Linked DNA regions of Caldimonas brevitalea. Each later gene encodes a partner of the first gene's protein in a complex. Links are inferred from orthologs where the notes say so. Each region holds a gene or a part of one and is shown on either strand. Other genes may lie near its edges. The genes, in order: AAW51_RS22920 and dapF.

Region 1 (3,033 bases):
ACGTCGCGGCGCATCGGGAGCCGGTGATCGAACCGGTCGACGTGCGCTTTGCCCCGGACCCGGCGGCTCCGGCCGCGCCGCCGTCCGACGACCCTCGCTTCCGGTGACCCTGAACTTACCCAGCCCGCTTTCGACTTTCGCCTCTCCCCTGCAGCATGAGTGACGCGCTCAAGAACGCACGACGTATCGTCGTCAAGGTCGGTTCCAGCCTGGTGACCAATGAAGGTCGCGGTGTCGACGCCGAGGCCATCGGCCATTGGTGCCGGCAGTTGGCCGCGCTCGCCGGCCAAGGCCGCGAGATCGTGATGGTGTCCAGCGGCGCCATTGCCGAGGGCATGAAACGCCTCGGATGGGCGCGCCGGCCGAAGGAACTGCACGAACTGCAAGCGGCTGCCGCGGTGGGCCAGATGGGCCTGGCGCAGATCTACGAGACCAAGCTGCGCGAGCAGGGTATGGGCAGCGCCCAGGTGCTGCTGACCCATGCCGACCTGGCCGATCGAGAGCGCTACCTGAACGCCCGATCGACGCTGCTGACGCTGCTGCGCCTGCGGGTCGTGCCGGTCATCAACGAGAACGACACCGTGGTGACCGACGAAATCAAGTTCGGCGACAACGACACCCTGGGCGCGCTGGTGGCCAATCTCGTCGAGGCCGACGCGCTGGTGATCCTGACCGACCAGCGCGGCCTGTACTCCGCCGACCCGCGCAAGGACCCGACCGCGCGCTTCATCGAGGTGTCGGAGGCCGGCACCCCCGAGCTGGAACGCATGGCCGGCGGCGCCGGCTCGAGCATCGGCAAGGGCGGCATGATCACCAAGATCCTGGCCGCCAAGCGCGCCGCCGGCAGCGGCGCCTCCACGGTGATCGCCTGGGGCCGCGAGCCCGATGTGCTGCTGCGCCTGGCGGCCGGCGAGTCGATCGGCACGCTGTTGCTGGCGTCGACGCCCAAGCTCGCGGCCCGCAAGCAATGGATGGCCGACCATCTGCAGTTGCGCGGTGCGGTCGTGATCGACGACGGCGCGGTCAAGAAATTGCGCGACGACGGCAAGAGCCTGCTGCCGATCGGCATGGTCGAGGTGATCGGTGAGTTCGCGCGCGGCGATGTCATCGCGGTGCGCGATCCGAGCGGTCTGGAGGTGGCCCGCGGCCTCGCCAACTATTCGAGCAGCGAGGCGCGCCTGATCGCCCGCAAGCCTTCGAGCGAATTCGAGCGACTGCTCGGATTCACCGGTGAGCCGGAAATGATCCACCGCGACAACCTCGTGCTGGCCTGAGGGCCAGCAGGCGCACCGGTCGCCTTGGCGTGGCGAAGATGCCGTGGCGGTGGATCTGCGCGGCCCGCGCCCGGCGCGAGGCGGTGTTTGCGCCGCCTGCCGGCCCGACGCTACAGATTGCCGTCGAGGTCGCCGTCCAGCGGCTCCGCCACCGTCTGGGCCGAACCCCGCTCGGTACGCGGCGCGGTCTCGTCGCGGTGGTGCGGCCTCATGCCGCCTCGCAGATACCGATTGTGGTGGTTGGCGCGCGGCAGAAAGCGCGCCAGCTCGGTCAGCGCCATCTGGTAGACGTCGCGCTTGAACTCGATCACCACGTCCAGCGGCACCCAGTACTCGTTCCAGCGCCAGGCATCGAACTCCGGGTGGTCGGTCGCCCGCAAATTCATGTCGCAGTCGCGCCCGGTGAGTTGCAACAGGAACCAGATTTGTTTCTGCCCCCTGTAGTGCCCCCGCGCATCACGGCGGATGTAGTGCTCCGGCACCTCGTAGCGCAGCCAGTCGCGGGTCCGGGCCAAGATGCGCACATGCTCGGGCTTCAGCCCGACTTCTTCATGCAGTTCACGGTACATCGCCTGCTCGGGGCTCTCGCCGTGTTTGATACCCCCTTGGGGAAACTGCCAAGAGTGCGTCCGGATGCGCTTGCCCCAGAAAACCTGATTCTTCTGGTTGAGCAGGATGATGCCGACGTTGGGCCGGAAGCCTTCCCGGTCGAGCATAATCAAACCTCAATTTTGTCAACTGAAACCATTATTGCACTGGCCGGTGCGGTTTCAACCCCTCCTAAGCCCTGCTGCCTGCCGCCTGCTCGGGTTGCCGATGCGGGCCTTCATCCATGAAAGCCTCTCAGTTCTTCATTTCCACGCAAAAAGAAGCGCCTGCCGATGCGGAGGTCGTGAGCCACAAATTGATGATGCGCGCCGGCATGATCAAGCGCCTGGGCGCCGGCATCTACAACTACATGCCAATGGGCCTGCGCGTGATCCGCAAGGTGGAGGCCATCATCCGCGAAGAGATGAACCGCGCCGGTGCGGTGGAACTGCTGATGCCGGTGGTTCAGCCCGCCGAGCTGTGGCAGGAAACCGGCCGCTGGGACAAGATGGGCCCCGAGCTGCTGCGCGTCAAAGACCGCCACGAGCGCGACTTCATCATCCAGCCGACGTCGGAAGAAGTGATCACCGACATTGCGCGGCAGGAACTGCGCAGCTACCGCCAGCTGCCGAAAAACTTCTATCACATCCAAACCAAGTTCCGTGACGAACGCCGGCCGCGTTTTGGTGTGATGCGCGGCCGCGAATTCACGATGAAGGACGCCTATTCCTTCGACCGTGACGTCGAATCGGCCGGCAAGAGCTACGAAAACATGTATGCGGCGTATGGCCGCATCTTCGACCGGCTGGGCCTGCGCTACCGCGCGGTGGCCGCCGACACCGGCGCCATCGGCGGCGACCGTTCGCACGAGTTCCAGGTGATCGCCGAGACCGGCGAAGACGCCATCGTCTATTGCCCCGACTCCGACTACGCCGCCAACATCGAGCTGGCCGAAGCCGTGGCCTTGCTGCCCAGCCGCGGCGCCGCCACCCGCGCGCTCGAGAAAACCGCGACGCCGGGCCGCAGCACCTGCGCCGCGGTCGCCGAACTGCTGGGCCTGCCGCTGACCCAGACGGTGAAGTCGCTGGTGCTCGCGACCGACGAGAAAAACGAGGCCGGCGACATCGTGAAGACGACCGTCTGGCTGCTGCTGCTGCGCGGCGACCACGAC
Region 2 (3,254 bases), 4.4 Mb from region 1 along the record:
CGTTTGCCGCCCTTGCCCAGCACCTGGGCCTCGCCCGCGGTCAGGTCGATCCAGCCGCGTGCGACGCCACTGGCCTGCACGTCCAGCCCCACCAGTTCGCTGATGCGCAGGCCGCAGCCGTACAACAGCTCCACCAGGCAGCGGTCGCGCGCTTCCAGCACCGGATCGGTGTCGGTGCGCTGCAAGTCGGCCAACTGCATCGACTGGTCGACCGACAAAGCCTTCGGTAGCGGCTTGGGCGCCTTGGGTGCGCGCACCCCTTCCACCGGGTTGTGCGTCAGGCCGCCTTGCCGGCCCAGCCAGCGGAACAACCCGCGCCAGGCGCTCAGCACGCGGGCCAGCGTGCGGCCCGATCGCCCCTCGCCGTGCAACGTCGCCGACCAGCGCCGCACGTGGTGCGGCTGTACCTGCGGCAGCGCCAGCCCTGCCTCGCCCGCCAGGCGGTCGAGGCAAACGAGGTCGCGCGCATAGGCTTCGAGCGTCAACGGCGCCATGCGGCGCTCCACGCGCAGGTGCTCCAGATAGCGCTCGATCTGCGCGTCCACCCGGGCCTCCTCAGGCTTGCGGCGGCAACAAGCGGGCCACCCCGGCGCTGGCGATCTCTCCCACCCGCATCAAAAACTCGGTGCCCATGTCGGCGGTGTAGCGCGTCGGATCGGGCGAACCGAGCACCAGCAGGCCGAACGCCGGGGTCGACAGGCCGTGGCGCAGCGGGATCAGCGCCAGCGACATCACGGTGGCCGAGTCGTCGAGCCACGACACCGGCTCGAAGCCGGAGTTGACGCCGCAATACGGCATCGTCAGGCTGGTGACGAAGGTCTTGGTGTCCTCCTTCACGCCCTGCGCGAACGGCCGCTCGGCGTATTCGGGCCGCACGTGCCACACGCGCACCGCCGCCTGCGGAATCAGGAACTGGTTCTTCAACTCCTCGACCATCAAGGCCGGGACATCGGCCGGGTCGGCCGCCAGCATCAAGGCCCGGGTCCAGCGGTGCAGCTTGTCGGCAATCGCCACGTTCTCCTGGCCGTGGCGGATCATCTCGACCAGCTTGAACTCCAGGCCCTTGATCTTTTCGCGCAGCATTTCCATCTGCCGCTCCTGCAGCGACACGGCACGCTGGCCGTGCGGGCTGGTGAGTTGCACGCTGGCCAGCAACTCGGCGTGGCGCTCGAAAAAGCCGGGGGTGTGCGCCAGATAGTTGGCGATGTCGTCTTCGGTGATGCCTTGGATGCTCATGGTGTAGGGGGGTATGGGTCAGGGGCTCGGCCTGCACGGCCGTGCGTGCGCTAGATCTCGATTTCGCCTTCGAAGACGGTGACGGCGGGCCCGGTCATCCAGACCGGGTGACCCGCACCTTGCCACTCGATGCCGAGCCGGCCGCCGCGGGTTTCGACCTCGACCCACGGGTCGAGCCAGCCGAGCCGGATGCCCAGCACCACCGCAGCGCAGGCGCCAGTGCCGCAGGCGAGCGTCTCGCCGGCACCGCGCTCATAGACGCGCAAGCGGACCTGCGAGCGCGAAACGACCTGCAGGAAGCCGACATTCACGCGGCGCGGAAAGCGCGTATGCGACTCGAGCTTCGGCCCCAGTTCGTGCACCGGCGCACGGTCGACATCGTCGACCCGCAGCACCGCATGCGGGTTGCCCATCGACGCCACGGCCAGTGGCACGGTCTGGCCCGCCACCTCGACCGGCCACTGTGCGTGGTCGCCCTGCGGCTGCGCCGCCAGGCCGGCAGCGTCGAACGGGATGCGCGCCGGCTCGAACACTGGCGCCCCCATGTTCACGGTGACCCGGCCGTCGGGCTGCAAGCGGGGCTCGATGACACCGCTGTGGGTGCTGACGCGGATCGCGCTTTTCTCGCTCAGCCCCTGGTCGCGCACGAATTTCGCGAAGCAGCGTGCGCCGTTGCCGCATTGCTCGACTTCACCGCCGTCGGCGTTGACGATGCGGTAGCTGAAATCGACGTCGGGCGCCGGCGCCGGTCCGACGATCAAGATCTGGTCGGCGCCGACGCCGAAACGGCGGTCGGCGAGGCGCCGGTATTGCTCGGGCGTCAGGGTCAGGGGCTGGCGGGTGGCATCGAGCACGACGAAGTCGTTGCCGGCCCCCTGCATCTTGGTAAAGCGCAGCTTCATGGGGCGGATTATCCGCCGCCCTGGCGGGCGACGTGCGTCAGTACAAGGGCGCTTCGCCGTCCGGCCGGGTCTTGAAGCGCTTGTGCACCCACAGGTATTGCGCCGGGTTGGCCCTGATTTCGGACTCGATCCAGCGGTTCATCGCCAGTGCATCCGCATGGGGGTCGTCGGTCGGAAAGTCGGTCCAGGGCGGCAGAAAGCGCACGCGGTAACCGCGCCCGCCCGGCAGGATCTCGGTCACTACCGGCTGCACCACCATGTCGAGCGCGCGCGCCATGCGCGAGGGTGCCAGCAGCGTGGCGGCCGGCACGCCGAAGAAAGGGATGAAGGCCGCGTCCTGCCGGCCGAAGTCCATGTCGGGCAGGTTGAAGAAGGGCTGACCCTGCCGGATGCAGCGGATCAGCGGCTTGGACGACTCCTGGCGCGAAAAGATGTCGGCCTGCCCGAAGCGCCTGCGGCCCTTGCGGATCGCCGCGTCGAACACCTTGTTGCTCTGCGCCTGATAGATCGACGTGGCGGTCTTGCCCACATGGAGTTGCACCGCGGTGCCGGCGACATCCAGCCCCATGAAATGCGGCACCAGCCACATCACCGGCCGCTCCGCCCGGTCGGCCAGCCCGACATCACCTTCGATGTGAATCAAGCGGCGCAACCGCGCTTCGCTCGCGTACCAGAGCAGCGAACGCTCGAGCAGACTGCGCGTCAGCCACTGGAAATGCTCCCGCGCCAACGCCTCGCGCTCGGCGGGCGACAACGCCGGCAAACACAGCTCGATGTTGCGCAAGGCGATACGCCGGCGCGAGCCGGCCAGCCGGTACAGCAGCCGGCCCAGGCCGCGGCCGAACGCGGCCAGCCATGCCAGCGGCAGCCAGTGCAGCAACCACAACAGCCCGATCAACAGACGCGCGGTCATGTTCACGTCGCCCCGCCCGAGAGGGCTGTGTCGTGGCGCGGTTCCTTGTAGCGGTGATAGCCCCAGAGGTACTGCTCGGGGCACTGGAGGATGAGTCTTTCCATCGCGCGGTTGATGAGAGCGGCGGCCGATTGTGCTTGATCGGCGCCGCCTTCCGGCAACGCCGGCTCCAGGGCGTCCACACGCACCACGTAGCCGCGCCC

The links.
Region 2: the proteins of AAW51_RS22920 (region 1) and dapF are in contact, whole or in part, in a solved structure (PDB 5YGU), measured with the Escherichia coli proteins. The link is inferred for Caldimonas brevitalea from one-to-one orthologs.

What each region holds. Positions count from the first base shown.
Region 1 is NZ_CP011371.1:5,424,290-5,427,322, reverse strand. What follows is about bases 188-2,906. They hold AAW51_RS22920 (RNA pyrophosphohydrolase), read right to left. Parts: upstream 1,991-2,906; coding sequence 1,385-1,990; downstream 188-1,384. Other genes in these bases: AAW51_RS22915 (proline--tRNA ligase), read left to right, coding at 2,107-2,906; proB (glutamate 5-kinase), read left to right, coding at 188-1,274. Outside these bases: GTPase ObgE, read left to right, coding at 1-107; more of proB, read left to right, coding at 156-187; more of AAW51_RS22915, read left to right, coding at 2,907-3,033. UniProt on the Escherichia coli protein: Master regulator of 5'-end-dependent mRNA decay.
Region 2 is NZ_CP011371.1:1,064,764-1,068,017, reverse strand. What follows is about bases 213-3,152. They hold dapF (diaminopimelate epimerase), read right to left. Parts: upstream 2,139-3,152; coding sequence 1,287-2,138; downstream 213-1,286. Other genes in these bases: AAW51_RS04710 (lysophospholipid acyltransferase family protein), read right to left, coding at 3,054-3,152; AAW51_RS04715 (LpxL/LpxP family acyltransferase), read right to left, coding at 2,176-3,051; AAW51_RS04725 (DUF484 family protein), read right to left, coding at 556-1,236; AAW51_RS04730 (tyrosine recombinase XerC), read right to left, coding at 213-494. Outside these bases: more of AAW51_RS04730, read right to left, coding at 1-212; more of AAW51_RS04710, read right to left, coding at 3,153-3,254. UniProt on the Escherichia coli protein: Involved in the succinylase branch of the L-lysine biosynthesis and in the biosynthesis of the pentapeptide incorporated in the peptidoglycan moiety. Catalyzes the stereoinversion of LL-2,6-diaminopimelate (L,L-DAP) to meso-diaminopimelate (meso-DAP).